2 linked regions of the Arthrobacter globiformis genome follow. The protein of the gene in region 2 interacts with the protein of the main gene of each other region in a pairwise test. Links are inferred from orthologs where the notes say so. Each region holds a gene or a part of one and is shown on either strand. Other genes may lie near its edges.

Region 1 (15,290 bases), 520 kb from region 2 along the record:
TCGCTCACCATCCGGCCCGGGGAAGACGACTACGAACTTCAACTTACGGAGCAGGCGCGCATCAACCCGGCCCTGATCCGTCACCTGAAAACCATCCACGGGATCGTGTTCGACGTCAACGCCGTGACGCGGATGGCGTACAGCACTGCGCGGTTCGACCCCCTGCCCGTGCTGGACCGGATCAGCACCCTGGTCAAGCCGATCCACGGTGCCGATGTGGAGCACAACCTGCTCGTCTCGACCTTCGCGGACCTTTCCGGCAACCTCGACGATCCGTGGATCAACGGCCAGAACGAACTCGTGGCCTCGCTGGCCAAGGCAGCGTCGGGTGAGATCGTCGACGTGCCCGCGCTCCAGCCCGGGCGCTTCCCCAGCGTGGACGAGCGGGACCCGGCGGAAGAGCTCCTGCTCCTCGACGCCGACGCCGACCAGCAGTATGTGATTGACGCCGTCCGTGCAGGGGACTCGCTGGTGGTCAGCAGCCCGCCCGGCACCGGCCAGACGCAGACGGCCATCAACACCATCGGTGCGCTCGTGGACGAAGGCAAGACCGTCCTGGTGGTGGGCGACCGGCGAGCCAGCCTCAACCAGGTGGCCGGACGCCTCGAAAACCTGGGCCTGGACTCCATCCTTTTCCAGCTGTCCGGAAACGCAACACCGCAGCAGCTCAAAGGCCAGCTGGTGCGCTCCATCGTGCGCAATGAGAAGGCCCAAGAGCCGCGGCTCGGCAGCCTGCACAAGACGCTCACCGAGCACCGCCATGCGCTTCTTGACCACGTCGCGTCGCTGCACAACGTGCGGCAGCGGTGGGGCTGCTCGCCGTATCAGGCCATGCAGTCTCTCGCCGAGTTGACGTCCATCCAGCCCGCCCCGGCCACCACCGTCCGCCTCAAGCGCAGCGTCCTGGACAGCATCCGGGACCGCGAGGAGCTGGCCGGCCGGCTCAAGCGCGCCGCCGAACTCGGTGCGTTCAGCAGGGCATCGACCACCAGCCCCTGGCACGGTGCACGGCTGGTGACCCGCAAGGAAACCGAGGAAGCGCAGGAGCTGGCGCGTGCGGTGGCGAAGAAGCTGCCGCTGCTGCAGGAACGTATGAAGGACGTGGCCAGCCACGCCGAAATCCGTCTGGGCACCACCTTCGCCGAATGGGGCTCCCAGCTCAAGCTCCTGGTGGCCGTCCGCGAAAGCCTGGACAAGTTCACCCCCGATATTTTCGACCGGCCTGTGACCGACCTGATTTCGGCGACGGCGTCCTCGTCCTGGCGCAGGGAGCGGGGCATCGACATGGCCTCGATGCAGCGGTCCCGCCTGCGACGGGTGGCCAAGGAGTACGTCCGCCCGGGCGTGCACATTGCGGATCTGCACAGTTCTCTGGTGTTGGTCCAGGAACAGCGTGTCCAGTGGGCCGGGTACGCCACCACGCAGCGGCATCCGGCGGTGCCGTCCGGCCTGGCGGAGATCAGCGTCATGCACCGCGGACTGACCCGCGAGATGAAGATGCTGGGCGACGCTCTGCGGCATACGGCCGCCGGCGGTTCGCTCGAAAACATTCCCTACCCGGAGCTCATGGAGCGACTGGAACGGCTGGTCGCGGACACACAGACGCTGCAGACCCTGCCCGAGCGCACGCTGCTCATCGAGAACATGCGCGAGCACGGGCTGGGGGAGCTGCTGGCGGACCTCTCGGAACGCGAGGTCGGGGCCGGGTCGGTCGCTGCCGAACTTGACCTGGCCTGGTGGCAGTCTGCGCTCGAAGCGATGATCAGCGGAGACGACTACCTTGCCATGTCCGACGGCGACGCGCTGCGCCAGCTTGAGGCGGAGTACCGGCTCGCGGACAACGCGCACATCGTCAGCGGCGCCGGACGGCTGCGATGGAAGCTGGCCGAGCGCTGGCGCGCGGGCATCGAGGAGCATCCCCGCCAGGCGGACCTGCTCCGGAGCCTGCTCAAGGACGGGCGCGTCACGCTGGCTGCGCTGACGGCGCAGGCGCCCGGGCTGGTTCCCATGCTGGTGCCCGTCTGGTCGGTCAGCCCTTACCTCATGACCGGACTCCTCCCGGCCGAGCAAAAGTTTGACGCCGTGGTGATCCTGGACGCCGAGGCGACGTCGCTGCAGGCGGTGCTTCCGGCCGTCGCCCGCGCCCGGCAGGTGATCGTCTTCGGCGACGACAGGATAGCCAGCCCCCGCACCTTTACGGTCGCGGTGGAGCGGCTCGCCGCCGGCGAACAGTCGCACCACAGTGTCGAAAGCGCGTTCACCGCACTTTCGGCGGTGCTGCCGACGGCGCCGCTGCGCTCTGTCTACCGCGCGGTGGACGAGGACCTGGTGCTGCAGCTGAGCAAGAACTTCTACGACGGCGGCCTCCGCCGCCTGCCGGAGGGACAATCGGCAACCGGGCTGGACCGTGCGCTGACGGTGGAGTATCTGCCCGACGGCACCGGCCTGCCCAGCGCGGACCATGAGGGTGTCGAATCGGTGGTGGCCGAAGTCAAGCGGGTGGTTGAACTCGTGTTCGAACACGCCCGGCTGCAGCCCCGGACCTCGCTGGCTGTGGTGACCGCCAGCCTTCGGCACGCGGCACGCATCGGCGAGTCCATCCGGCTGCAGCTGCCCAACCATCCCTCGCTGTCCGGATTCTTCACGGCAGGTGAAGAATCCTTCCGGGTTGTGGACCTGGAACGCGCCCAGGGGCTGGTCCGCGACCGTGTGATCTTTTCGCCGGGCTACGGGCGGACGCCGCACGGCCGGGCCCTGCACAGCTTCGGTCCGCTGTCCGCCGAGGGCGGCCGGGCCAAGTTCGCCCTGGCCATGACCCGGGCACGGCAGTCGCTGCACGTCCTGACGTGCTTCAAGCCGGAGGACCTTGACCGGACTCGACTGGCCCACGGCGCCGTCGACCTTTTCGAACTTCTGGACCGTGAGATCTCCGGAAACACCGACCTGGGGACTCCTGCATCCCGGGCAGCGGCCAGTGAACAGGCCCTCGGGGCCGATCCGCTGGTTGCCGATCTCGGCGACCGGCTGCGGGCCCGCGGTGCCCGCGTGTGGCACCAGTACGACGGCGCCATCGATGTGGTGGCCGCGGCGGATCCGCTCAGCACCATGGGCCAGGACGACGCCGATATTCCTCGGCCGGTAGCCATCGAATCGGACGGCACCGAGCAGTACCGGCAGATGACAGTCCGGGAACGCAGCCGGCTGCGCCCCCAGTTGCTGGAGCGGCTCGGCTGGCGGTACATGCCGCTGTGGACCATCGAGGTCTTCACCGACCCCTCGGCGTGCGCCGACAGGATCGGCGGCTACCTCGGGCTTGAGAAGCCTTCGCCTTCGGTTCGCTCGGTTGGCGCACCGGGATTCTTCCTGGATGACGACGTCAGTACCCTCGCGGTGGGCGACCTCGAGCCTGAGCCGGGGCAGGAGACCGCCTACGAGAACCTCGATGACCGTTTCGGCGACGAGCTGAGCCGTGACGATGCTGACGAGCGGGATGCTGATCAGAGGGACGTTGACCAGCCGGAGGCGGATCAGACAGACGCTGATCGGACGGACGCTGGTCAGACCGGCACCGATCAGGCGGACGTTGACCAAACGGACCACGACACTTCCAATTCCGAGGCCGCGGGCGCCGGAGTAGGCTTCGGTTCTGAGACTAGCCTGGACGGGGCGGCCACGGAACGGAAGGAGGGCCCGGTGTGACTGACGGCGGGGCCGAGCGCAAAGACGGGACCGAGCGCAAAGATGAGCAGGCCGCGGCCGGGGAGAAGCCCGCAAAGGTGCGCCGCACCAAAGCCGGCGCGCAGCCGCGGACAGTCGCCGTTCCCAAGAGGGCTGCCGAGGACGATCCGCGCGCCTGGGGCGACGCGGAATCCGGCAACGACCACGACGCGTGGCTGAAGGAGCAGAAGCCCCCGCACTGGGGCTGAGCAACCGGACAAACACGCTGCGGATTTGCGCGGACCAGCGGATTTGCACGGACCGGCGGATTCGCGCAGACCAGAGGGTTCGCCCGGGGCAGAGGACTCGCACGGGCGGGCTCACCGGGCACCGGCTCCCACCAGAACGAAAAACAGCTTTCCCTGGGTTGACGCGCCCGCCAGGGCACTGGCCTGGGCAGGGGTGGCGGCCACTACCAGCAGCCCGTCCGAATCCCCGGCAGCAAGCCACTGGCCGCTTTGGCCTTCCTGGCCGGAGGTCCACAGGACCGGCACTGACTTGGCGAGTACCTTCGAGGCTGATGCCTGCTCATAGCCGTTGCCGCTTGTCAGGACCACGTTCACGAGTTGTCCGGGGGATACCAGCTGGATGGATGATGGGTCTGCCATTCGCAGCGGCACCGCAGCGGACCCGGGCGGCGCTCCCGTCAGCAGGCCTGGACCCACCAGTTGCGCATCGGTGAGGAGCTGGCCCTTGCGGAGCGGCGCTGCCAGCTGCTTGCTGTCCACTCCGGAGTTGTCAGCGAAAGTCCCGTCCGGCACCATGGCCGGCGGAACGCTGACGGTCCTGACATCATTGCCGTTCAGGTTCGCTCCGGCCGGAAGGTCACGGGCAGCGGCCAGAACGCTCACGGTCTGGGCAGGGGCAGGAGTCAGCTGGTGAACGGCGATCCCCGCGGCCGCGGAGAGGAGCAGTGCCACGGCAAGACGGCGGTTACGGTTCAGCCATCCCGAGAAGCGCCGTCCGCGCGGGCGCGGACGGGCGGCAGAACCGGGCAAAGCGTTGCGGCGCCCGGGACGGACGGCCGGGCGGGATGCCCTTGCAGGGAAAATACCGGTAGCTGGCATGCCGCCACGCTACGGGCCCCTGCTGGCCGATGACAGGCACCGGGAGCCGTATGTGGAAAAGCCGGCCCGAAACGCATCAAAGGACTGCCCTGAAAGCGGGAACGGACCCTTGGGCCCTGGAACAAGCGGCGAAGCAAAAGAGCCCGGCCGGGTAAACCCGGCCGGACTCTCAAAGTTTGAAGGCGGCAGGTGCCGCAGGGACTCGCCTAGCTCGCGGCTGCGGCTGCCGGGGCAGCCGATGATGAAGACGACGAGGAGGAGGCGGGGGCAGCCGGTGCTGACGCGGCGGGGGAGGGCGAGACGGTGCTTCCCTTGGAATCGCGCGAATCAGTCCGATAAAAGCCGGAGCCCTTGAAGACCACGCCGACGCTGTTGAACTTCTTACGAAGCGTGCCCTGGCATTCGGGGCAGGACGTCAGAGTGCTGTCGGTGAAAGACTGCACGATGTCGAAGGCATGGCTGCAATCTTTGCAGGCATAGGCATACGTGGGCACTGTAGATCCTCCTCTTGGACAAACGACAGGTCCCGTGCTGCCTGGCTTCATTTCCCGGATTCTCCTTGACGGATCACCGAGGCGGAAATGACTCCATTAGCAGTCGCAGGGCCTGAGTGCCAATTCTATCATCCCGGCCGGGAGAGGTCACGCGAAGGCTACCAGCCCGGAGGGCATGAGCACTGCCTCGACAGGGCGGTCGAAGTCTTCAGCCGGAATGGTCTGTGCGGGCAGGAGCTCGGAGTCGTAAATGATGGCGGCCTTCGGAAGGTGCAGGCCGCCGGCGTTGGCTGCAGCCAGGAACTTGTCGTAGTAGCCGCCGCCCTGTCCGATCCTGTTTCCGCTGCGGTCCACGGCGGTCGCCGGCATGAACATCCCGGCCGCAGCCCGCACCGTGTCCAGGCCGTGGCGCTCACCGGCCGGTTCCTGGATGGGCGCATACCGGCTGCGGACGAATTCGCTGTCCGGAGTCCAGAAGACCCAGCTGAGCTCGCGGTCCGGCTCGCAGACCGGGAGCAGGATACTGTGGCCTGCCTCATGCAGGGCGTGCAGCAGGGGAAGGGTTGGCGGTTCGAAATCGACGCCGAGGTAGGCGGTGAACGTGGCCGGGTTGCCGGCAGCGATAGCCTCGGCCCAGGGCAGGCCATGGGAGGCGATGCCCTCGCCGGCGTTTGAGAGGTCCGCCGGCGTCATCATGGCCCGGATTTGCCGGTGCCGGGAGCGGATGACGTCCTTCGAAGGCATGGTCCCTGTTGGCATGGGTCTCTTCCTTTGTCGCAGCGGCAGGCGGCCGGCCGCTGCCGGAAGCATTTACCGTATGAATGTTCCCTCGGATAGATTAGAACAGTGACTTCCACTAATTGTTCAGTCCGCAAGGCCGTGATCCCCGCTGCTGGGCTCGGCACCAGGTTCCTGCCAGCCACCAAGGCCATGCCCAAGGAGATGCTGCCGGTGGTCGACAAGCCGGCCATCCAGTACGTCGTCGAGGAGGCCGTCAAGGTTGGCCTGAGCGACGTCCTGATGATCACCGGCCGTAACAAGCGCGCGCTCGAGGACCACTTCGACCGCGTTCCGACCCTGGAAGCGACGCTTGAGGCCAAGGGCGACACCGCCAAGCTGGAGTCGATCCAGGCCGCGAGCAACCTGGGTGACATCCACTACGTCCGCCAGGGTGACCCCAAGGGCCTTGGCCACGCGGTGCTGCGTGCACGCCAGCACGTGGGCCATGAGCCGTTTGCCGTTCTCCTCGGTGACGACCTCATCGATGCCCGCGACGAGCTCCTCAGCATCATGATCGACGTGCAGGCGAAGACCGGGGGTTCGGTCGTGGCCCTCATCGAGGTGGAACCGTCCCAGATCAGTGCCTATGGCTGCGCGGACATCTCCGAAATTGATGGCGAAGCCTTCGTCAAGATCAACAAGCTGGTGGAGAAGCCGGACGTCGAAGACGCGCCCTCCAACCTGGCCGTCATCGGCCGCTACGTGCTCCACCCCGATGTCTTCGATGTGCTGGAAAAGACCGAACCCGGCCGCGGCGGCGAAATCCAGCTGACGGACGCCCTGCAGGAACTGGCCAGCAGGGACGGTGAAGGCGGCGGTGTGTACGGCGTGGTCTTCCGCGGCCGCCGTTACGACACCGGGGACAAGCTCAGCTACCTCAAGGCCTGCGTGGAGCTCGCCATCGACAGCGACGACCTCGGACCTGGTCTGCGTGAGTGGCTTCCGCAAATTGCCGCCCGTTTGTCCGAGTAACCATTCATGAGGGTCAGCCACATCTGGCCGGTCACGCTGGAGTGCGGGGATATTGTCCTGCGGCCCATCAGGTACCGGGACCGGAAGGAATGGACCGAGGTCCGCTCGCGAAACAGCGAATGGCTGGCACCTTGGGAGGCCTCCAATCCGATCCCGGGCGGGGCTCTGCCCGATTACCGGCAGATGGTCAGGTCCCTGAATACCCAGGCAGCCCAGGCCACGGCGCTGCCGTTTGTGATCGCTGAGTGGACACCCGGATTCCGTGACCCGGTCATCGTGGGGCAGCTGACTGTCTCCTCCATTGTGTGGGGATCCGCCCTGATGGCGACTCTCGGCTACTGGGTGGACCAGGCTCGGGCCGGACATGGGATCGCTCCGACGGCGGTGGCGATGGCAACCGACCATTGTTTCCGGACGCTTGGCCTCCACCGGATGGAAATCAACATCCGTCCCGAAAACGGCCCAAGCCTGCGAGTCGTGGAAAAGCTCGGTTTCAGGGACGAGGGCTACCGCCCGCGTTTCCTGCACATCAACGGGGAATGGGCCGACCACCGCTCCTTCGCGCTGACGTCAGAGGAAATTCCCGAAGGACTCCTCAGCCGCTGGCTGCGGGTCAGGCCCGTCTGACCCGCAGACCGACAGAGCCGCTGGTCAGACCCGGGTTCCACACATAAGTCCATTGATTTGAAGCTCGGCCGCGACACACCGAGACGAATGCCACAAGAGCCCCAACATTCCTCATACGGTTTTGTCTGTGGACTTCCCCCTTAGCAGCTCAGTCATCCTTGTGGCTGCTGTTGCGCTCTGGATCGTTTGGGTTGCCCCTTACGTGCTCCGCAACGGCCGGCATCAGTTCCAGGCTGCCGGTGACCTGACGCTGGAGAGCGTCGACGCCGAAACTGCAAACCCGCAAGCCGGGACGGTTGTGTATATGACCGCCCAGCAGGAGAAACGCATGGACACCAGGAAGAGCAGCGAACCAGCAACAGGCCTTACCCCGGCTCCGTCCGGCAGCAGGCCTGCCGCCAAGGGGGCCGGTGCTTTTCGGATCCGGTACGGACGGACGGCAATCGCGTTCGTTGGGCTGCTGTCCTTCCTAACTGCGATTGTGACCGGGGTCCTGCGCCTCTTTGGGCTCGGCAACCCCTGGGTTCCGGCCACGGCGTTACTGACCGGTGTTGCCGCCGTCGTGGTTTTGCGGCGCCTCGCCGTGCGTGACCGCCGCAGGAAAGTCAGCGCCGCGTTCAGAGCGGCCATGGGCCCGCCCGCCAGCCGGGAGTCCGCCGCCGAGGGCCACGTGGAGGCGGCACCAGCTCCGGAGCCTGTGCAGCTCCGGGAGAGTGCACTCTTCGATGCCGAGGCGGAAGCGCCGAAGCCCAAGCCCCTCACCGCAGTCGAACTTCGCGAGGCTGCACTGGCAGTTGCTCTTGCGGCCGGCGATGAAAGCGCCGCAGCCCCGGTGCAGGGCCCGGCGGCCTCGCCTGAATCCAGCTGGGAGCCGGTGGAAGTTCCCAAGCCGACATACGTTGAAGCGGCCAAAGCTGAACGTCAGGCACCCGAGCCGCTGGCGCTGCCCGAGGCTCCGAAGTCCGTGGGCAAACCTTCACTCAAGCAGGGTCCGGCCGCCGCACCGCCTGTAGCCTCCCCGAATGCCGCACCCACCAAGCCGCTGACCAAGGCCCAGAGCGCGCTGAGCAACCTTGACGACGTCCTGCAGCGCCGGCGCGCGTAGCCGGGCGTCGGCGGAGCACCAGGCGCCACAGTAATGGTCCGCATCTGCGTTGCCGGCGGCACCGGCCAGGCTGGAAGTGAAGTGGTGCGCCAGGCATTTGAGCTGGGGCACGCCGTCGCCGTTTTGAGCCGGAACCCGCCGCTCCCGGGCGCCCGGGAGTATTACGACGGCGCCGCCTACTTCCGTGCGGACGTCACCACCGGAGAAGGGTTGCCGGAAGCGCTGGCGGGTGCCGACGTCGTCGTCGATTGCCTCGAAGCGCGGACCGGCAAAGCACTCAGGCGTTATGCGGCCGGCGGCGCCCTGCTGTTGGGTGAAGCCGCGGCGGCGGGCGTGGCCCGGGCCGTACAGCTTTCCATCGTCAACTGCGACCAGAGCACCCTCGCGTATTACCGGTCAAAGGCGGACAAGGAGCGCGTGTATGCTAGGTCGCCGCTCGAAACCCTCACGGTGCGGGCCACGCAGTTCCACAGCCTGGTGGCAGGGGTTTTCGACGCGGGTTCCCGCGTCGGCCTGGTGCCGGTGATCAAAGGTGCCCGGTTCCAGACGATCTCCCCGGCCGACGTGGCGTCGGCGCTGCTGGAAGCCGCGCTGGGGCCGCCGTCCGGTGGATCCCACGCGCTGCAGACGGTCGGAGGGCCGGAGGTGCTGAGCATGGGATCGCTGGCCGGCGCGTGGAAACGGATAACCGGCGCCCGGGGCCTCGTGACCGAACTGCCGCTGCCCGGATTGACAGGCAGATTTCTGCGTGAGGGAAAGAACCTGGCGCCCGAACAGCGTTACGGACACGCGACATTTGAGGCCTGGTTGGCAAACCGGCAAGAAAATTTGTAGCCTAGGGAAACCGGCGTTGGAGTTCCTCCGGGAAACGGCGCCACGGGGTTATAGCTCAGTTGGTAGAGCGCTTCGTTCGCATCGAAGAGGTCAGGGGTTCGAATCCCCTTAGCTCCACGAATGCAGGGGATTCTGAGTCTTCGGATCCCCTGCATGCGTTCTCTTCAAGCCGCCTGTTTTGGTTCCTCAAAGAATCACCTAACGCGGTCGAAAGAGCCCTAGAGGAAGACTGCGGCTAATCGAAGGATTAGGCTCCCACTATGAAGCCTCGGGGAGTACTTCTGCTTGTGGTAGCCGCGGGTGCCGCTGTGCTGGGATCTGCTGTCGTGTTCGGCAGCATGGCGGGTGCAGACCGAGCCCGATGAGAGCGCCCGTGCACATAGGATCGTCAGGTGCCCGATGAATCCAAGAAGAACCGATTCCTGACCATCGACCAGGCGGCTAAAGAGCTGAACGTGAAGCAAAGCCTCATCCCGTCACTGATCAGGACCGGTGAGCTTCGCGCCATCCAGGTCGGCGGCCGGGCCATCTGGCGCATCGGGGCCAACGACCTCGAGGACTATATCGCCGAGGCCTACCGGCGCACCGCCGAGCGCGTGGCGGCCGGCGAGCTGACGAACGACGGGGAAGAGGACACGAGTAGCTGACGACTGACTCAGTTTGCAGCGCGGGAGACCGTTGACGCCCGAGGGACTGGGCCCTAAGCTCCATCCATTCTGCTCGTCGCTTGAAAGTGGTGCGTCATGATTCTCGTCGTAGGTGCCACCGGTGATCTCGGCAGCCGTGTTGTCAGGCGGTTGCGCTCGGAGGGGCAGCGGGTCCGTTGCCTTCTCAGGGAAAGCAAGCGCGAGGAGCTCTTGCAGGAGGTGGGCGCGGAGGTCGTGCGAGGCGATCTCACAGTACCTTCAAGCCTCCGGGCAGCATGCGAAGGCGTTGACACTGTGATCGCGACGGCCACGGCGATGGGGCGACGGCTCGCAGGGACCAGCCAGTCCACCATCAAAGATGTAGATGAAGAGGGTATGGGATCTCTAGTCGCTGCCGCCGAGGCCGTTGGCGTGCGCCGCTTCGTCTACCTGTCCTTCACCGGGGTGGAGTACGCCATCGGTACACCGCTGGAACAAGCCAAGCTCGCCATCGAGAAACGGCTTCACAGCTCCTCAATGCAAACGGTCATCGTCCGGGCGGACGCTTTCCAAGAAGTCCATCTCGCGCCGTTAGGACGCTTCGACATGGCCGCAGGAAAGGCAGCCATCATCGGCAAAGGAGACACCAAGAGGCGTTGGGTCGCTACGGAAGATGTCGCTGCCCTGCTTTGCGCTGTAGCACTCGAGCCTGCTCCGCCCGCCCTTGTTGAGTTCGGAGGCCCGGAGGCCCTGTCAAAGAACGAAGCCGTCGTCGTTGCAAAAAAGCTGACCGGCCGGCCGATGAAAACCCAGCGGATGCCTCGCCTTGTGGCCCGTCTTGCCGTGCGTCTGCTCAAGCGCCGCAACGACGCACTGGCCTCCGTCTTCGGCGCCGGGCTGCACCAGGATCTCTACGAGGCCACGTGGGACGATGAGCCTCTACGTCAGCGGGGAATCAGCCCCAAGCCCGCCAGTGTGTTTCTGCGTGAGCAGGCGAGCCATCCGTCGTAGCAGCGCACGTGGCATGGTCGCATGACGGCTCCAACTGTTGAGGCGGCCATCCACGAGTTGATGGGTCTCGCCTGGAATGTTGTCTACGACCTGCTTTCGGAGCGGGGCCTGCTCGGTGACGGATTGTTTGTCGAGGAGTACACCGCATCCACTCCTGACTGGACGGGCCCGTCCGGTACACTGTCGTCCATTCCCGCGAGGTCGCGGTCCTGTTCGTGGACACCCGGCCGGTGGATGCCATCGTGTTCCATCACGACCTGCTCGGAGCCGACGATCCGAAGTCCTTCTTTACGCTTCCCGGCTACAGCAGTTGAGGTTCGCTGCCGGCCGTGGCGCCCGGCGGCCCCTGCCACATCTCAATGAAGCGAGGCACACTCTTGCCTCCCTCTGATTGCGATGACAGGACAGACATCGGTGACGGCGGCTCCCTCCAGAACTGGACCAGGTGACGCTCAACTGGTGACTCCACGACAGCATCAAAGGGTGTCCCGTCCGGTGGCGTGACGCCGCGCGCGGTAACTGCCCTTCTCGTCGCCTTTCAATGGTCCCGACGTCCTTCCTGTCCCAGCCTGTGGGCTCGTTGAAGTACGTCTTGCCTTCAGGGAGCGCCAGGGACACCTCATGAATGTCCTCCCAATCAGCCCCGGTGACCTTCGGTCTTCCGCCGAGGACCTCGACAGCCAGGCGGACGGGCCCCGAAGCGACCCCGGTGTAAATCAGTGGAACCGTCAGCGGAGTTCCCTGTTTCCCACCCACCGTGGCCGCCTGCAACGCAGCTGTTGGGTCTGGGGGAGGGAAGGGCTCCACGCCGAAGGACACGACGTGCCCTGATGCCCTGATCACGAAAGCCGATGAACCGATCAAACTGCCCCTGCCTCTCGGAGATGACGTGCCGTAACTGCCTGCGCTTATGGCGCTGGCGGACCTTCGGCTGGCACTAGCTGCCGCCGCTTGACCTCCCAGGGAAGGAACCTGTCGCCCATGATTCTGGTAGCGCCCGGTACCCGGTTCAGCAGGAATCTGTGTTGCTCGTTATCGTAATCGCCGATTCGGCTCCTGCCGGCTCCGAACATAGGATGGCTGACGAGGTTGCCCTTCGGAGTGTTGTGCTGGACCCAGTGCAGTGCTGGAAAGAGGGGCGGCCTTCTTTCGTCCTGGCGTATACCCAGACGTGAAGTTATGGGCTGCCGACCGGCAGGATTGAGCGAAGGCAAGACATGAACAACGACATCTCGGGCGGACTGAGCCTCGGAAATTTCTTCCTGGCGGCTGGGCTGGCACCGGAGGAGGTGCAGGTCATCCGGCATACGCTCAAACCGGATGGCTGAAAACGCGGGCGGATGCAATGGGGCCCAGCCTCCTGCCGTACGTGCGGGAACAGGGCATCCGCAACAGCAAGCGGCCAGCGACTCCTCCTAGGATCTGGCTGAACTTCCTCGCCACCACCGGACGGCGTGCCCGGTTCCTTACCGCGCACGAGAACCATGGCGAAGTCCTTGCAGAGCGCACCGACCTTCGCCGCTACTTCGACCTGCAGCCCTCGCCGGTGTTCGCTGCCCTGGAGGACCGCCTGGTTATTGAGTGGACAAATGACCCGGTGAACTGGGCCAAGACAGGAGATCAGGCGGTTGGCATGACTGTCGTCGAGATCGCCGACCCGTCCAGCGTGGCCTTCCCCGGATTCGACTCGCTCCTTGTCAGCTACGACGAGCTCCAGGCCGTCATCACGGACGACCGCTGCGGGCAATGGCGGACGGCACTCAGCTCTGTTCAGGGCATCTACCTCATCGCCGACACCACGACCGGCAAACTGTACGTGGGGAAAGCCGACGGCGCCGAACGCTTCCTGGGCCGCTGGAGCGAGTACGCCAGGAACGGCCACGCCGGCAACGTTGCCCTCCGGGAGCTGGCTGCCGCCGACGCCCGGCACCGGCAGCACTTCCAGTTCAGCATCCTGCAGGTCTTCTCGCCGAGCGCGCCGGCCGCCCAGGTGGATTCCGCCGAAGCCCATTACAAGAGGGCTCTCCTCACCCGGCAGTTCGGCATGAACCTGAACTAGCGGCGCCGGCCGCCCGGTCACGGCGGCCATGGCTGCTCGTCCAGAGCATACGTATAAGTGCGTATTGGGATAGGTACGCCTCCTTTATAGCCTTGGGTTTAGCAGGCATAGGACCACAACAGAGGTGGCCGCACCGGTCCTGCGGATACGTTCGATAAGAGCTGACTCTCGCCGCAAGAATGCTCCGCTGTGTGCATAGGCAAGACACATCTGAGTATCCCTTCAAACCGGGACGTAGCATGTAGAACAGCTCACCAAAAGGTGACAGCTACAGGGCCCCACGAGGCACCCCATCATGAAGACCGCACAGCGCGTCCTCCTGGCAGGCGCCGCGGCATTAGGAATGCCGCAGCCGCCGCAGCACCGGCCCTCGGTGGTTTTCGGGCCCAGAGGCCGCCGCCGCATCTAATACTTCTACCTGCAAGGCGAGTCCTGTCATTCGTCAGGGGCCCGCTCAGGGAGTGCCCGATGATTACTGAATCCCGAACCTTTGTCGCATCACTTCTCACGGCGGTAACTGTTGGCGCCGTTGTTTTATTCGGCACGGGGGTCAGTGGTGACCCTAGAGCGGTTGCCGTACCCACCACGCCCACGCTCAACGCAGTCACCCCAACGGCGGTACCGCCCACAGACCCGTTCGAGTTCGCTGCTGTGGGTGACATGAACCCGGCAGGGAACACGTCCACCTCGTCCGCATCCGGCAAGAACGCTGCCAGCATCATCACCAGCCTGAACGACGGGTCACTGCACAACTTCATCGGCCTCGGCGACTTCCAGTACGAAAAGGGCACCTGTTCGGCCCTCGGGGCGTGGAACACCCTGTGGGGTGGGGCGAAAGCCATGACGTTCTGGACGACTGGGCCGAACCATGACGTGGATCCCGGTGTGAATGATGACCTGGACAGGTTCATGAACGGTGAATGTTTGTCTACGACGAAAAGTGCAACGAACACAACTCTTGGCCGGTTCCAGGACGCCCTTGAATGGTACTCGTTTGATCAGGGCAACTGGCACATCGTGGTAGCTCCTACGGCTACTTGGCTATACAACGCCGCAAGGGCACAGGCCATGACCGCGGAGATGGACACTGATATAAAGGCGGCGAAAGCCGCCGGGAAGCATCTAGCCGTTGCTTACCACGACCCATACTTCACATCAAACACATCGGCCCATACCCGCTTTACTCAGGCCAAGCCGTGGATCGACATGTTCTGGGCGAACCGGGTCAAGGTTCTCATGTCTGGTTCGCAGCACAACTATGAGCGGACCTGCCCGGTGAACAACGCGGATCAGTGCGTCACGGACGGGATGCAGCAGTTCCAGGTGTCCACCGGCGGTATCGGTTTGCGGACCTTCACCAGCAACCCTGCCTATGTGCAGAGGAAATTCAGTGACACGTGGGGCCATCTGAGGATGAGCCTCAAACCTGATGGCTCCTATACGTGGGAGTTCCGGCCGGTCCATGGCGGTATGCAGACAGACAGCGGAACGAGGGGACCTGGTGGCACTCCGCCTGGTGACACGACGGCTCCGACGGTGACGGGTACGTCTCCGGCTGCTGGTGCCACTGGTGTGGCGGTGACGGCGAATGTGACGGGGACGTTCTCGGAGGCGATGGATGCCTCGACGATCACGCCGGCCACGTTCACGCTGACAACGGGGACAACGACGGTGCCGGCTGCTGTGACGTACAACAGCGCGGGCATGGTTGCGACGTTGAACCCTGATGCGGACCTGGCGGCGGGCACGACGTATACGGCGACGATCAGGGGCGGCACCAATGGGGTGAAGGATGTTGCCGGGAACGCGCTGGCCTCGGACAGGACGTGGACCTTCACCACGGCTGCCGCTGGCGGCGGTACGGAGACGGTCACGCTCACGGCCACTGCTGACAGCTTTGTCTCCAGCGGGGCGACGGGGACGAACTTTGGCGCGAGTACGGTGTTGCGTGTCGACGCGAGCCCGGTGGATACCACGTATTTGAAGTTCGATCTGTCG
Region 2 (15,334 bases):
GGTTGGTCACCAGGGGAACATGCGAGGTGGCCGGTCGCTTCATGACGGGACGGTCCACACCAGGCACCTGTTCAAATTCCAGCGGCGTCACCATGGCGAGGTTGCTGGCGGTGGACGGACCGTTTTGTCCGCTCTGCTGGGGCGTGTTCTGTTCGGCAAGCTTCTGTTTGGCCATGGCCCGCTTGTTGAGCACAGCGGCCCGTTCGGCCAGGGCGATCTGTTGGGCCAGGATGTCCGGATCCACGGCTTCAGGATCCGTCGCCGCGATGTGTTCCATCTTGGCGATCTGGTTCTTGGCCTGTTCGGCGAGGAGGGTACGCGCTTCGAGGGCCTGCTCCACGGTCATGCCCTCGGGCAGCTCGTCCCCCGACGGCGTCGCGGGCCGCGGACCCGGACCGCTGGAGGGCTGGCCTGCCGGCTTGGACCCGGTGGCTGCAGCGGATTTGCCGGCCGTACCGGAGGAAGGGTCAGGCGAAGAAGCGGGCGACTTCCCGGTCGGGGCTGCGCCGTCGGCCGGCGGCACAACGGGCATTGCCGAGGTAACCGCTTGCTCCTTGAGCTGCATCAGCCTCAGCTGGCGGCGCGTCGGCGGGCCGCCGCCCGAAAGCTGCTCTTCCTTTTCGGACAGCTCCTTGATGGTCCGCAGGGCGGCCCTGTCGCGGGCACGGATTTGGGACGAGCGTTCGGCGGCTGCGCCGGCTGGCGCGGAGTCCACGCGGCCCGGCGCCACCCGGCGCACGCGTTCAGTGGCATTTTCCTGCCTGCCGTCTCCGGCGGGACGCGAAGAGTCCGTCTTTTCCGGGCCGGCAGGAGCTGGCGTGCCCGGGCCTGCGGAGGCCGGGCGCTTCGAAGCGGCCGGGTTTGAGGCGGGAGCCTTTGAAGCAGGCGGTTTTGAGGCAGCGGCTGACTCGCCGGCACCCGGAGGGGCGGCGTTCCGGTTCTGGGCCAAGGCTTCATCCCGGGCCTTGCGCAGTTCTCGGCGACTGCGGATCGGTTGCTGTTCCTGACTCATCTCAAACTCATTCAGTGCTGGCTGGATCGTTTGTCTCGGTAGTTTCGGAGCTGCTGTTCCCGGCGGGTGCGGCGTAGAGTCCGTATTTCGCGATGTACTGCACCACTCCGTCCGGCACCAGGTACCAGACGGGGTTATGCGCAGCAACGCGGGCGCGGCAGTCTGTTGACGAGATCGCCATGGCGGGGACCTCGAGCAAGCTGACGTCCTTTCGGCCCATGCCGTCGAGCTCATGGCCTGGCCGGGTAACTCCCACGAAGTGGGCCAGCGACCAGAGCTCGTCGATGTCCTTCCACGACAGGATTTGTGCCAGGGCGTCGGCGCCGGTGATGAAGAACAGGTCGGCGTCGGGCCGCTGCGTCCGCAGATCCCGGAGGGTGTCGATGGTGTACGTGGGACCGGGACGGTCCACGTCCACCCGGCTTACGGTGAAACTCGGGTTCGACGCCGTCGCGATCACCGTCATCAGATAACGGTGCTCGGGTTCGCTGACCTGCTTGCTGGATTTCTGCCACGGTTGGCCGGTGGGGACGAACACGACTTCATCGAGCCCGAACTTGGCGGCCACCTCGCTGGCGGCCACAAGGTGGCCGTGATGAATGGGATCGAAGGTCCCGCCCATCACGCCCAGCCGCAGCCGGCGCTGCGTATCCTTGTGGTGCAGTGCGGAGGAAATGTTAGTGGCCCTGGCCGTGGTCGTGCTTGTTGGGGTGCTGGCGGTGCGGGTCGGCGTGCTCGTCGACCGCAGAGTGACGGTTGCCCAGGTTGCCGTAGGAGAGGGTAACGAACATCAGCAGCACAAGGATGGCAAACATCGAGATGCCGAAGACCCATGGCTCAGCCCACAAGGGCGCCCTCTCCTCGTGTTCGGCAACTGACGCGGCAATCTGCTGGAGCAGCATTTTCTCCCCTAGGGATATAAGGATGACAGCGGCGGAGAGATTCCCGCCGGTCCGGACTTCTTTACTATGTTACCGCTATGTCAGGAGCGGTTTCCGCGATGTTAGTCGCGGACCTGGCCCTCGCCCTGGACAATCCACTTGGTGGTTGTCAGCTCGGTCAGGCCCATCGGGCCGCGGGCGTGAAGCTTCTGGGTGGAAATGCCGACCTCGGCACCCAGGCCCAGTTCGCCGCCGTCGGTAAACCGCGTGGACGCATTGACTATGACGGCAGCGGAATCGATTTCCGCGATGAAGCGCTCAGCGTTCCGCAGGTCATTCGTCAGGATGGCTTCCGTGTGTCCGGTCGACCACGTGCGGATGTGCTTCACGGCGTCGTCCAGGCTGTCCACCATGGCCACGGCCAAGTCCAGGTCCATGTACTCCGTGGCCCAGTCGTCTTCCGTTGCCGGCAGGGATTCCACCGAACCGGGAAGCGCTGCCCGCACGCGGTCATCGGCATGCAGCCGGACTCCCGCTTTGCTCAGGGCTGCGGCGACCGCGGGCAGAACCGTGGAGCCCGAGTGCACGAGGAGCGTCTCCACCGTGTTGCAGACGCTGGGGCGCTGCGTCTTGGAGTTGAGGAGGATCTCCACCGCCATGTCTTCACTGGCTGACTCGTCGATGAAGATGTGAACGTTCCCCTCGCCTGTCTCGATGACCGGCACGGAGGAGTTGTTGACGACGGTCTGGATCAGTTCACGGCCGCCGCGCGGGATCAGCACGTCCACGCGCCCGCGGGCACGCATCAGCACGTTGGCGCCCTCGCGGCCGAACTGGTCCACGGTCTGCACGGCATCCGCCGGCAGGCCCACGGACTCCAGAGCGTCGCGCAGGACGCGGATGAGGGCTTCGTTGGTGAAGGCTGCTGCCGAACCGCCGCGGAGGATCACGGCGTTGCCGCTCTTGAGCGCCAGGCCGGCGATGTCCACAGTCACGTTCGGACGAGCCTCGTAAATCGCGGCAACCACGCCCATGGGGACGTTGACCTGGCGCAGGCGCAGGCCGTTGGGCAGGGTCTGGCCGCGCACCACATTGCCCACGGGGTCGGGCAGACCGGCCAGGTTTTCCAGGGCGGCGGCGAGGGCGGCAATGCGGGCTTCATTGAGGGTCAGTCGGTCCAGGAGGGCGGCGGACGTGCCGTTGGCGCGGCCCGCTTCCACGTCCTTGGTGTTCGCGGCCAGGATCTGCTGCCTGTTCGCGAGCAGGGCGTCCCCGATGGCGCGCAGGGCCTTGTCTTTCCAGGCCCGGTTGGCGCGGCCCATGCTGCGGGCGGCCTGGCGGGAACGGTCGGCGATCGCGTACACGGCGGACTCGATCTCAGCCGGTGTGGGCTGCCTGTCTTCCGGCAGGGTGGGGACCGTCGTAGCGTCGTTGGATGTCTCAGCTGCTTGGTTCATCAGTGCCTCAGTCATCATTCAAGTCTAGGCGAGTCCGGCGCCTAGACCAGAACCAGGTCGTCAACGTGAACAACTTCACGGTCGAAGCCGCGACCCAGAGCCTCGCCCAGCTCCACGGTGGACCGTCCGAGCATCTGCGGCAGTTCGGCCGCGGAGTAGTTCACCAGGCCGCGGGCGATCACCGTGCCGTCCAGCGAAACCATTTCGACGGCGTCTCCGCTTTCGAAGTTGCCTTCAACAGCCTTGATGCCGGCGGGCAGCAGCGAGGTGCGGTTGTCCCGCACGGCCCGGACGGCGCCGTCGTCAAGGATCAGCCGTCCCTGCACATGGGCGAGGTGCGCGAGCCACATCATCCGGACAGACTTGCGTCCGCCATTGACGGTAAACCAGGTTCCGACGTCCTCGCCGGCCAGCGCGGCGGAGGCGTTGGCGGTGGACGTGACGAGGGCCGGGATGCCCGAATCGGCCGCCATCAGGGCCGCCTCCACTTTGGTCTGCATTCCGCCGGTGCCCACGCCGGCCTTGCCGGTCTTGCCGATGGAGACGCCGTCGAGGTCCTCCGGGCCGTCCACTTGGGGTATCCGCTTTGCGCCTAGGGCGGGCGGGCCGTCATACAGGGAGTCGACGTCGGACAGCAGCACCAGTGCATCGGCGCGCACCAGGTGCGCCACGAGGGCTGACAGGCGGTCGTTGTCGCCGAAACGGATCTTGTGGGTGGCGACGGTGTCGTTCTCGTTGACGACGGGCACGACGCCGAGGTTCAGGAGCCGGTTGAGGGCGCGGAATGCATTCTGGTGGTGGCTGCGGCGCATGAGGTCATCGGCGGTGAGGAGCACCTGGCTCACGGTGACGCCGTGGGCGGCGAACGCATGGGTATACCGGGCCATCAGCAGTCCCTGCCCCACGCTGGCGGCGGCCTGCTGGGTGGCGAGGTCACGCGGACGCTTCGCCAAACCGAGCGGCGCGAGACCGGCCGCGATGGCGCCGGAAGACACGAGGATGATCTCGGTGCCCGCATTGCACTTGGCGGCCAGCGCGTCTGAAAGTTCGGTCAGCGCCTCCTCCGATATTCCGCCCTTGATGCTGGTAAGGGACGACGATCCTACTTTGACGACAATGCGGCGCGCCCTGGCGAGCATGCTGCGGTCGTCGGTCTTGGGTTCCTCGATGACAATTGCGGAAGTATCAGTCACGTGTGCGGGTTCACTCCTCATGTTCGGTGTTCAGTCCACTCTCCTTGAGGGGCCGGGCAGCCCGGCGGGCGCTGACGGACTCGGTCCAGATGCCGGCCTTGCGTTCGGCTTCCAGCTCGGCCCGTGCCGCTGCCTTCGCGTCGCGCCGTTCGATCTGTTCCTCGCGCTTCTGGCCGCGGGTGGGACGGTCGCCGATGTCTGCGAAGCGGACGTCCGTGCCGCGCGGCGAAGCCAGCAGCTCGGCGCCAGCCATCATGGTCGGCTCCCAGTCGAACACCACGCCGTCGTCCTCACCGATCACCACGGTGTCGCCGGGCTTGGCGCCCTGCTTGAACAGCTCGGTTTCGACGCCGAGCTTGGCCAGGCGGTCGGCAAGGTAGCCAATGGCTTCCTCGTTGGTGAAGTCCGTCTGCTTGACCCAGCGCACGGGCTTCTCGCCCAGAACGCGGAACAGAGGCTCCAGGTTTTTCTCCTCGCGGCGGATCCGGAAACCGGACTCGTTGACGGCGCGGGGCCGCAGCACCGGTGCGTGCACCTTCGGCGGCGTGGCTGCCACACTGTCGCGGGCGGCCTTGACGATCTCTGCCATGGCGAAGCCAAGCTGGCGCAGGCCCTCATGGCTCGTGGCTGAAACTTCGAAGACCCGGTAGCCCCGGGATTCAAGCTCAGGCCGGACAAACTCGGCCATGTCCTTGCCGTCCGGCAGGTCCACCTTGTTAAGTGCCACCAGCCGGGGGCGGTGGTTGAGCGGGACAACTTCGCCGTCCGAGCCGGCGTAGCTCATATCCACCGCATACTTTTCGAGCTCGGTTTCGATAATTGCGAGGTCGGAGAGTGGATCTCGGTCAGATTCCAGCGTACCGCAGTCCAAAACGTGCACCAAAGCGGCACAGCGCTCGACGTGGCGGAGGAAGTTGTGGCCCAGGCCCTTGCCCTCGCTGGCACCCTCGATGAGGCCCGGAACGTCGGCAATGGTGAAACGGACGTCGCCGGCCTGGACCACGCCAAGGTTGGGGATGAGGGTGGTGAAGGGGTAGTCGGCGATCTTCGGGCGGGCGGCCGACATAGCCGCGATCAGGCTGGACTTGCCGGCGGAGGGGAAACCTACCAGGGCAATGTCGGCGATCGACTTCAGCTCCAGGACAATATCGCTGGCGTCACCCTCGATGCCGAGCAGGGCGAACCCGGGCGCCCGCCGCTTCTGCGAGGACAGCGCGGCGTTTCCCAGACCGCCGATCCCGCCGGACGCTGCCACAAATTCGGTGCCTTCCCCCACGAGGTCAGCAAGCACCTTTCCGTCCTTGGTCTTGACGACGGTCCCCTCGGGGACAGGCAGGACCAAAGTTTCGCCGTTCTTGCCGCCGCGCCAGTCACCCATGCCGGGGCCGCCGTTGGTGGCATGCCGGTGGGGTGCGTGGTGGTAGTCCAGCAGCGTGGTGGTCTGCGAGTCGACGCGCAGGATGACGTCGCCGCCGTTGCCGCCGTTGCCGCCGTCGGGCCCGCCCAGCGGCTTGAACTTCTCACGGTGAACGGAGACACAGCCGTGGCCGCCGGTACCGCCGGATACGTGCAGTACTACCCGGTCTACAAAGCTCGCCACGTTGAATCTCCTCTGTTGCTGATCAGGCCGTTCTGAACGTCCAAATCGATTGTAATGCGGTTAAAAGAACAGTGGAGCGAGCCATCATGGCCCGCTCCACCGGTTTAGAACTTGTTGTTACTCTGCAGCTGCAGCAGCAACGATGTTGACGACCCGACGGCCGCGGCGCGTGCCGAATTCAACGGCGCCTGCCTGCAGGGCGAACAGTGTGTCGTCGCCGCCACGGCCAACGCCCGCACCGGGGTGGAAGTGGGTGCCGCGCTGGCGGACGATGATCTCGCCAGCGGAAACTACCTGGCCGCCGAAGCGCTTGACGCCGAGGTACTGGGCGTTGGAGTCACGACCGTTGCGAGTGGAACTCGCGCCTTTTTTGTGTGCCATTTGGAATGCCTGCCTTTAATTCTTGAGACTGCGGGAAACCTGAACAGTAACCGGTGGTTACTTGATACCGGTGATCTTGACCTTGGTCAGTTCCTGGCGGTGACCCTGGCGCTTCTTGTAACCGGTCTTGTTCTTGAACTTCTGGATGACGATCTTAGGACCACGGAGGTCCTGGAGGATCTCAGCCGTAACAGTTACCTTGGCCAGGTCCGCAGCTGCGGAGGTGACCTTGTCACCGTCCACCAGGAGCAGCGCGGGCAGCTCAATGGTGCTGCCAGCTCCACCGGCGACGCGGTTCAGGGTAACGAAGTCTCCAACGGAAACCTTCTCTTGGCGGCCGCCTGCGCGGACAATCGCGTACACCACTTGGGAACTCACTTCTCTCGACGTTTATTACTAAATTTGCGTGCGGAAGCCGGGTCCGGAAATTGGCCTGGTTCTCGCTGTGCCTCAACGCCGTGGATTCCCCGGGGGAATCCGTGAGCTATCCCAGGAACATGTCCGAGTGGACGATCCCGGGTCATAACCCAAGTGTTGGCGTAAGCACCGAAGATCTAGAATACGCTAATTCCGTCGTCGGCCGCAAATGAGGCTGGCACCGGAGGGTTGTCCGTGATAAGCGCCACACAGGCCGCTGTTCCGGACATCCGATGCCGTGCGCGACTATCCTACCGGGTAGGGGGCCCGCTTTCGCTCAGCTGTGGCGACTCGGCGCGTCGAAGAATTCCACCTCGTACCGGCAGGACTGCCGGAAAGCGGTGATCATCGCTTTGCGCTCCCCCGATGACGCGGCACGGCCGGCGTCGTCGGCGATTTCGATGGCCCGCAGGGTGGCGGCAGCGAAGTCCTCATCGGCGTAAGTCCGCAGCCACTCCGCGTACGGGTGCCCGGCCTGTGCTCCGGCGGCCACATATTCGGCATGCAGGGTCTCCCCCACCTCGGCGTACAGCCAGAAGCAAGGCAGGACCGCGGCAACCAGCACCGCGTAACTGCCGCCCGCCGAAGCCGCCAGCAGATGATCGACGTAAGCCTTCGTGACCGGGCCCAGCCCCGGCTGCACGATGCGCGTGCTGAGCCAGTTGCGGTGCAGTTCCGATTCAACTTCCAGGCATTGCTGGGCGGAGCGCGCCCAGAACAGCTGCTCGGACTCGGTTGGCGCGAGCGCACTGGCCCTGGCCAGGACCCGGGAGTAGCCGTTGAGGTATATGGCGTCCTGTGCCAGGTAGTACGCGAATTCCTTCTCCGCGAGGGTGCCGTCGGCAAGCCCACGGATGAAGCCCAGGCCATAGATGTCTTCCAGGTCGGCAACGGTCTCGGCGCGCAGCAGTTCCGCGAACCCGCCCCTGCCCTCGGGCTGGGTCACGTGGTGGAAGTGGTTGATCGGTCCGTTGCCGGCGCCCACCTCGAGCTGCCCGGAGGTGCGGAGGGCTCCGGCCAGCCAGGGCTTGACCACCCGCAGTGACGCTTCCCAGTCGCCCAGCCGCGCCTGTGCCGTGGCCATGGCCGAGGAGAGCGAGCATCCGGTGCCGTGGCTGTTCCGCGTGCTGATCCGGTCGCCCGCAACCTCCACCACCTCCGCCGACAGCAGCCCGGCCGTGTTCACGAGGGCGTCCGGGCAGGTTGAGCCCTTCAGGTGCCCGCCTTTGACGAGGACCGTGGCACCGGTCCGGTCCGCGAGCCGCCTGCCCTGGTCAAGGGCGGCGGCCCAGTCCGCGGCCTCCGGTTCCCCGAGCAGCATGGCCAATTCGGGCAGGTTCGGGGTGATCAGGTGCGCCAGAGACAGCAGTTTCCGGAGGGCTGCCTCTGCAGACTCCTGGAGGAGGCGGTCACCGCTGGTAGCCACCATCACCGGATCGAGAACCACGACGCCGGGCCTTACCTTTTCTAGCCAGCCGCGGACGGCTGCGATAACACGTTCATCGCCCAGCATGCCGATCTTCACGGCGTCCACGTGGATGTCGTCGCTGACAGCGTCCAGTTGCGCTGACAGGAAGGAAGCCGGCGGAACGTGCACGCCGCACACGCCGGTGGTGTTCTGCGCAGTGAGGGCCGTTATTGCAGCCATTCCGTAGCCGCCGTGGGCCGCAATGCTTTTCAGATCGGCCTGGATGCCTGCGCCGCCGGAAGGATCCGAGCCTGCGATGGCCAGGACCCGGGGAACGTCGCGGGAGGTCTGAATGGCCGGCCCAACGGTTTCCAGAAGCGACTTGTCGGCGGCCGCGGGTGCGGGCAGGAGTGATGCAGATGACAAGGAAGACATCCCTTCGCCGGTGCTAACCGGACAGGTTCAACGGGTTTGGATCTCAGCCGGCCCTTGCGCGGCACCCCGTGTCAGTCCTCCAGCCTAGCGGTTCGTTCGGCGCGCGGCGCCAAATTTGGCGTTTACGACAGGCTTCCGCGGGCGCCGTTGACCCCTGCTCTCTGCCTTCTGCCCTTTGCCGGCTGACGAATGCCCGGAACCAGGAAGGTCCGGCACCGCAGCCGCGGTGCCGGACCTTTTACTGGTGGGCTCGGAAGTCAGTCACCCCGGAGTCCGGGGAGCTCAGAGTCCGCTTGTCCTACAGTTCTGAGGCGGGTACCCCGACCCCCAGAATGATCGGTTCGCTGGCCGGCTGCGGAGCCGCCTTGGGCGTCTGCGCATTGCCTGCTTCGGGTGCCTTGGCCTCGTGCGAGTGCCCGGCGGCGGCAGCCGGAGCAAACTCGTGGTGTTCCACGGATGTCTCGTTGGCTGTACCCTGGGCGCGGCTGGCACTGCGGTTTCGGCGCGGACGGCGGCTGCGGGACGGGGCTGCGGGGCTTTCCACCGGCTGCCGTGCCGCAGACTTACCCGCGGACTGGCTTTCGGCCCGCTGACCCTCCGGGTGCTGGGCTTCTGTGCGGACCGGCGCGGGAGCCTCGTCCTTGGCCTCCTCCTCTTCGGCGGGGGCAACCGGAGCGCCGAGGTGCGCGAAGGCTTCCTCCAGGCGGTCCAGCGTCAGGGACGGCGCATCCTTGACCGGTTCCTCGCTGTGATCGACAAACGGAAGAATCACTTTCTCGCCGCCGAAGGTGAGCACTGCTCCGGGCCGTCCGGAGACGCTTTCCGTTTCCGGAGCGCGGTGCACCACGGGGCTTTCCGGCGCGGCGGCAGCGGGTGCGGCGGGCCGGGCGGCCTCACCCGACGCTGCGGCACTGTGCGCTGCTTCTTCCTCATGCAGGTGTGCGGCGTGGGCCGCTGCGGCGATGTTGGCGAGGGCAGCGCGGGTGGCCTCAGCCTTGGCGTGGCGCTCCGCCTCCGACGGTTCGGGGTGGTGCAGTGCTGCAGGGGCGGCCGGAGCAGTCTCGGCAGACGGCTGTCCGCCCTTGCCCCGGCGGCGCTTCCGCTCTGTACGGGCCGGCGGCTGGACCTCGGCACGGTGCACGTGGTGTTCAGCGGCCACGGTGTTGGCGCGTCGGTGCTCTACCGGCTCGTCATGGGTGACGACGCCCCGGCCCGCACATGCCTCACACTGCTCGCCGAAGACTTCCAGTAGGCCGGTGCCCATACGCTTGCGCGTCATCTGCACCAGTCCCAGGGAGGTCACTTCGGCCACCTGGTGCTTGGTCCGGTCGCGGCCCAGGCATTCCACCATGCGGCGCAGGACCAGGTCGCGGTTAGACTCCAGCACCATGTCGATGAAGTCGATGACGATGATGCCGCCGATGTCGCGCAGGCGCAGCTGGCGGACAACTTCCTCGGCTGCTTCAAGGTTGTTCTTGGTGACGGTCTCTTCAAGGTTGCCGCCGCTGCCGGTGAACTTGCCTGTGTTGACGTCAACCACCGTCATGGCCTCGGTCCGGTCAATGACCAGCGAGCCGCCGGACGGCAGGAAGACCTTACGGTCGAGCGCCTTATGAATCTGCTCGTCGATGCGCCAGGCGGAGAAGATGTCCTCGTCCTTGGTCCACTTTTCGAGCCGGCCCACCAGGTCCGGGGCAACGTAGGTGACGTAAGCCTCGATGGTGTCCCACGCTTCGTCGCCGGAGACGATCAGCTTGGAGAAGTCCTCATTGAAGACGTCGCGCACAACCTTGATGGTCAGGTCCGGTTCGCCGTAGAGGAGTTCGGGGGCGAGGACCTTTGTGGACTTCGCCTGGCTGTCAATCCCCTCCCACTGGGCACGGAGACGGTTGATGTCGTGGGTCAGTTCCTCCTCGGAGGCCCCCTCGGCGGCAGTGCGCACAATAACGCCGGCATCCTCGGGGAGGCGGTCCTTGAGGATTCGCTTCAGGCGATTGCGTTCGACGTCGGGCAGCTTTCGGGAGATGCCGGTCATGGACCCGCCGGGGACGTACACGAGGTAACGGCCGGGCAGGGAGATTTGGCTGGTCAGCCGCGCACCCTTGTGGCCCACCGGATCCTTGGTGACCTGGACCAGGACGGAGTCGCCGGACTTCAGCGCGTTCTCGATGCGGCGCTGCTTGCCTTCGAGGTTGACGGCTTCCCAGTTCACTTCGCCGGCGTACAGCACGGCGTTGCGGCCGCGCCCGATGTCCACGAAAGCAGCTTCCATGGACGGCAGAACGTTCTGGACCTTGCCCAGGTAGACGTTGCCGATCAGGGAGTCCTGCTGCGTCTTGGAGACGAAATGCTCGGCCAGGACGCCGTCTTCCAGGACACCGATCTGGATTCTGTCGTCGCGCTGCCGCACGATCATCTGGCGGTCCACGGATTCCCGGCGAGCCAGGAACTCGGCCTCGGTGATCACGGTGCGGCGGCGGCCGGTGTCCCGCGATTCGCGGCGGCGCTGCTTCTTGGCTTCCAGACGGGTGGATCCCTTGACGCTGGTCACGCGGTCGCTCGCAGGCGCCTCGCTAATAGTCCGGGGGGCGCGGACGCGGGTGACCGTGTTGGGGGGATCGTCTTCTCCGCCGCCGGTCAGTTCCAGATCCTGGTCGCCACGGCGGCGGCGACGGCGACGGCGGGACGTCACGCCATCTTCGAGCTGCGCACCCTCGTCTTCGGGGGCCTCGTCCAAAACTTCAGTGCCTTCATCGCCATCGGTGACCTCACGGTCGGTCCGGCTGCGGCCGCGGCGCCCGCGGCTGCGCCGCCGTCGTCGCCCACCGTCGTCGTCCTCCAGATCGTCCTCGACGTCCTCGGCGGCCGCATCCTCTTTCGCGGCGGAAACGGCAGGACGGACCACCGTGTTCAGGTCAGGGGCCTGGAAGATAATCGACGTTACTGACGACGGTTCCAGGAAAAGCGAGCCCACGGGCGACTGCCCGGCGACCTCTTCTTCGGCGTCTTCCTCGACAGCGGCCTCCAGTGCAGCCGCCGGAGCGGCAGGGGCTGCCTCGATTGAAGGCGCGGGGGCAGCAGCGCGTGCCTCAGCCGCCTTGGCCCGCTCTTCCGGCTGTCCTTCCGCCGGCACCTGCGATGCTGACGTCCCGGTGACTGCAGACTCAGTTGCTGCAGACTCAGTGGCCGCTGCGGCAGCGGGTACGTCGGAGGACTCCGCGGGGCTTTCGGCCGGCTCGGTGACCTTGGGCTTTGTTGTGCGGCGGCGGCGGACCGGCTTGGACTCGGCTGCCGGTTCCTCGGCGGACGGAACAGCCGCAGCCTCGGTTACCTGCGCCTCGGCTTCCGCGCCGACGGTCTCTGCAAAAGCGGGCAGCGGTTCTTCGGCGACCTTCTTCCGGGCGCGGGTCCGGCGGACCGGGGTCTTGGCCGGGGCTTCTGCGGCCTCCCCGACAGCCGACTCCGGCACTGCCGTTTCAGGTGCTGCCGTTTCAAGTGCTGCGCCTTCAGACGTCAGTGCTTCCGGAGCGGGCAGTTCCGACGCCGCAGTCTCCGCGTCCGCTGCTGTGGCCTTGGGCGACGCCTTACGGCGGGTCCGGGTGGCTTTCTTGGGGGCCTCAGCGGCGGTTTCGCCGGTGGCAGCCGCTTCTTCGTTGATGGCTATAACCTGGTCATTATCCATATGTGGCAACACTCCTGCCCCTGACGTGCCGCCACATTCGGCACCCATTGGGGCACATATTGTCAAAACCCGCAGGCATTGACAGAAGTCAATTTGGATACCAGCAGGCTCGCACCGGCAGTGGGGTGCGGCAGGCCTGACAGGCCGGCGGGGTTGTTACTGGAACCCGTTGTTTCTGACATCCACAACCAGGTGCCGTCCAATGGAAGGCGGGAGGCTGGATCTTCTTTCCAAAGCCTGCACCACTGCTCATTGGCGGTCTTGGGAACAAGCCACCGGACTGGAGTTCGAATGTGGTTCTCGCTCCAGCCACGTTTATTCTCTCATATCACCGTTCAAATACGCTGTAATTGTGTGACAAAGCCGGTCAATGCCGCCATTGGCTACAGGTACAGGCTGCCTCAAGCTGGCGGCGATACAATCTGGGCAGGAGCACCCCAGACAAAGGACGCCATCCAATGCCACGCACTTCGCCTTCCACGGGCACGGACTACGAACAGGATCCCCAGGACGGTGCCGGGCCCGCCGCGGCTTCGGCCGGTACCGCAGTTCCGGCCATGACCCGCGACCGCCGGTTCGGCTGGCTGCTGGTCGTCACCGGCGTTGTGGGCTGGCTGGCATCGGGCATCCTGGTGCTGGAAAAGCTTGAGGTCCTCAAGGATCCCAACCACGCCACCGTCTGCGACGTAAACCCCTGGATTTCCTGCGGCCAGGTGATGCAGACCCCGCAGAGTTCAGTCTTTGGCTTCCCCAACATGTTTATCGGAATCGTGGCCTTCGCCGTGATCATCACCACCGGCATGGGCCTGCTGGCCGGCGCCCGGTTCGCCCGCTGGTACTGGCTCGGCCTGCAGGCCGGCGTCACTCTTGGCTTCATCTTCGTGGCCTGGCTGTGGTCCCAGGCACTGTACGTGATTCACATCCTGTGCCCGTTCTGCATGGTTGTCTGGGCAGCGATGATCCCGCTCTTCGTCTGGGTGACCGTCCGCAACGTCGTCCGCGGCGCCATTCCGGCGCCGGCAGGCCTGGCCCGCATCCTGGGCGACTCCGGCTGGATCATCACGGTGCTGCTCTACGTAGCCGTGGTTGCGACTATTTTCTTCGCGTTCATCCAGGTGTTCGCCGGCACGTCGGGCTTTTAGCAGCGCTAGAGCGTACAGTTGTGGCCCCCCACTCCAATGAGTGAGGGGCCACAAGTTCGTTCGTGCTCAACCTGCCAGCGCGCTCAACCTGCAGGGAAGCTCAGGCCTGGAACCAGATCTTGATTTCGCGCTCGGCCGAGTCCACCGAGTCCGAGCCGTGGACGAGGTTCTGCTGGACCTTCAGGCCCCAGTCGCGGCCGAAGTCGCCACGGATAGTTCCGGGGGCCGCCGTCGTCGGGTCGGTGGTGCCGGCCAGGGACCGGAAGCCCTCGATCACGCGGTGGCCCTCAAAGATGGCCGCCACCACGGGGCCGCTGAGCATGAACTCCACGAGCGGCTCGTAGAACGGCTTGCCCACATGCTCCTCGTAGTGCTGCTCGAGCAGCTCCCGGCTGGCGTTGGTCTTCTTGAGTTCGGCCAGGGCGTAACCCTTGGCTTCGATCCTCTTGAGGATTTCGCCGGTCAGGTTGCGGGTAACGCCGTCCGGCTTGATCAGGACAAGGGTGCGCTCAATGCTCACAGTTGCTCCAATGAGGTTGGTTGTGGGTTTCCCGGTAAGTCTACGGGGTCTGGCCGGTGCCGTCATTGCCGGCGGCCTCCGGGTGCGTGGCCTCCCATTCCGCCTGCTCGCGGTCCCGCTGGGCGGATTCGCGGTCGATCCGGATGCCGGCGCGGATGCCGTACCACCAGGCGATGGCGAACAGCGCACCGACGAGGAACATCAGCGGTTCCGCGAAGCCGCTGAGGATGAGCACCAGCTGCAGGATCCAGCCCAGCGCCACGCCCCATGGCCTGGACAGCACGGCGCAGGCGAGGATCAGCACCACGCTCAGTCCGATGCCCACGGAAAGGATCAGCGCCGGGGAGATCTCGGCACGGCGCAGGCCGAACACCGCCAGCGTGGCAAAGAAGACCACGAAGGCCTCCAGCAGCAGGACCGTCGAGGCGAACATGACCTTGGTGGACCGCCGCTTCTTGGGCATGCCGGGGCGCCATTCGCGCTGGGCCTTGGTAAGCCGGGCCATCAGGCGGCTGCCTTTCCAAGCAAGATGCGGGCGTCCGCCACCAGCGTGATGGACCCGGTCACCAGCACGCCGCCGGCGAGGTCGTCGTTGGCTTCGGCGCGTTCAACGGCCCACTCCAGCGCATCGTCCAGCTTTTCGGCGATGTGCACGTTTTCCTCGCCAAAGCCGAGGTCGACGGCGAGCTCCGCCAGTTCCGCTGCAGGCACCGCCCGCGGGGAATTGGACTGGGTGAAGCAGTATTCCTCCGCGAGGCCGCCCAGTGACTCCTTGAGCTGGCGCAGGATCTCTTCGGCGTCCTTCTCCTTGAGCACACCCACCACGACCACCAGCTTGCTGAAGCTGAACGCCTCCTGGATCGCCTCGGCGGAGGCACGGATGCCATCCGGGTTGTGAGCGGCATCCACGATGATGGTGGGCGCTGTGCGCAGGACTTCCAGGCGGCCCGGGGACGAGACCGTGGCGAAGGCCTCCTGCAGGACCTCCAGGGACAGCTCCTTCTCGCCGCCGCCAAGGAATGCCTCCAGGGCGGCGACGGCCACGGCCGCGTTCTCAGCCTGGTGGGCGCCGTGCAGCGGCACCATGAGGTCCGGGTAGCGGCCGGCGATGCCCTGGACGGTCACTATCTGTCCGCCGACGGCGACCTGCCGGGATTCGACGCCGAATTCCACGCCTTCGAAGCGGAACGGCACCTGCACCTCCTT

The links.
Region 1: the proteins of ndk (region 2) and QFZ33_RS18565 interact in binary tests that used the Escherichia coli proteins (3 or more experiments, as listed by UniProt). The link is inferred for Arthrobacter globiformis from one-to-one orthologs.

Annotation. Positions count from the first base shown.
Region 1 is NZ_JAUSXI010000001.1:3,989,062-4,004,351, reverse strand. The notes cover bases 4,232-7,103. They hold QFZ33_RS18565 (5-formyltetrahydrofolate cyclo-ligase), read right to left. Parts: upstream 6,038-7,103; coding sequence 5,426-6,037; downstream 4,232-5,425. Other genes in these bases: QFZ33_RS18555 (GNAT family N-acetyltransferase), read left to right, coding at 7,037-7,103; galU (UTP--glucose-1-phosphate uridylyltransferase GalU), read left to right, coding at 6,125-7,030; QFZ33_RS18570 (FmdB family zinc ribbon protein), read right to left, coding at 4,991-5,278; cpaB (Flp pilus assembly protein CpaB), read right to left, coding at 4,232-4,784. Also shown: QFZ33_RS18585 (AAA family ATPase), read left to right, coding at 1-3,699; QFZ33_RS18580 (hypothetical protein), read left to right, coding at 3,696-3,926; more of cpaB, read right to left, coding at 4,038-4,231; more of QFZ33_RS18555, read left to right, coding at 7,104-7,657; QFZ33_RS18550 (hypothetical protein), read left to right, coding at 7,785-8,762; QFZ33_RS18545 (SDR family oxidoreductase), read left to right, coding at 8,796-9,596; QFZ33_RS18535 (helix-turn-helix domain-containing protein), read left to right, coding at 9,989-10,243; QFZ33_RS18530 (SDR family oxidoreductase), read left to right, coding at 10,340-11,233; QFZ33_RS18525 (GIY-YIG nuclease family protein), read left to right, coding at 12,579-13,292; QFZ33_RS18520 (CBM96 family carbohydrate-binding protein), read left to right, coding at 13,761-15,290. UniProt on the Escherichia coli protein: Involved in the removal of 5-formyltetrahydrofolate.
Region 2 is NZ_JAUSXI010000001.1:3,467,430-3,482,763, forward strand. Bases 12,419-15,334 are described here. They hold ndk (nucleoside-diphosphate kinase), read right to left. Parts: upstream 14,129-15,334; coding sequence 13,709-14,128; downstream 12,419-13,708. Other genes in these bases: QFZ33_RS16110 (Rne/Rng family ribonuclease), read right to left, coding at 12,419-12,466; QFZ33_RS16115 (vitamin K epoxide reductase family protein), read left to right, coding at 12,925-13,608; QFZ33_RS16125 (DUF4233 domain-containing protein), read right to left, coding at 14,169-14,633; QFZ33_RS16130 (bifunctional folylpolyglutamate synthase/dihydrofolate synthase), read right to left, coding at 14,633-15,334. In the rest of the region: QFZ33_RS16065 (hypothetical protein), read right to left, coding at 1-1,012; nadD (nicotinate-nucleotide adenylyltransferase), read right to left, coding at 1,020-1,676; QFZ33_RS16075 (hypothetical protein), read right to left, coding at 1,690-1,914; QFZ33_RS16080 (glutamate-5-semialdehyde dehydrogenase), read right to left, coding at 2,016-3,365; proB (glutamate 5-kinase), read right to left, coding at 3,392-4,489; GTPase ObgE, read right to left, coding at 4,554-6,143; rpmA (50S ribosomal protein L27), read right to left, coding at 6,261-6,524; rplU (50S ribosomal protein L21), read right to left, coding at 6,582-6,890; thiD (bifunctional hydroxymethylpyrimidine kinase/phosphomethylpyrimidine kinase), read right to left, coding at 7,219-8,784; more of QFZ33_RS16110, read right to left, coding at 9,083-12,418. UniProt on the Escherichia coli protein: Major role in the synthesis of nucleoside triphosphates other than ATP. The ATP gamma phosphate is transferred to the NDP beta phosphate via a ping-pong mechanism, using a phosphorylated active-site intermediate.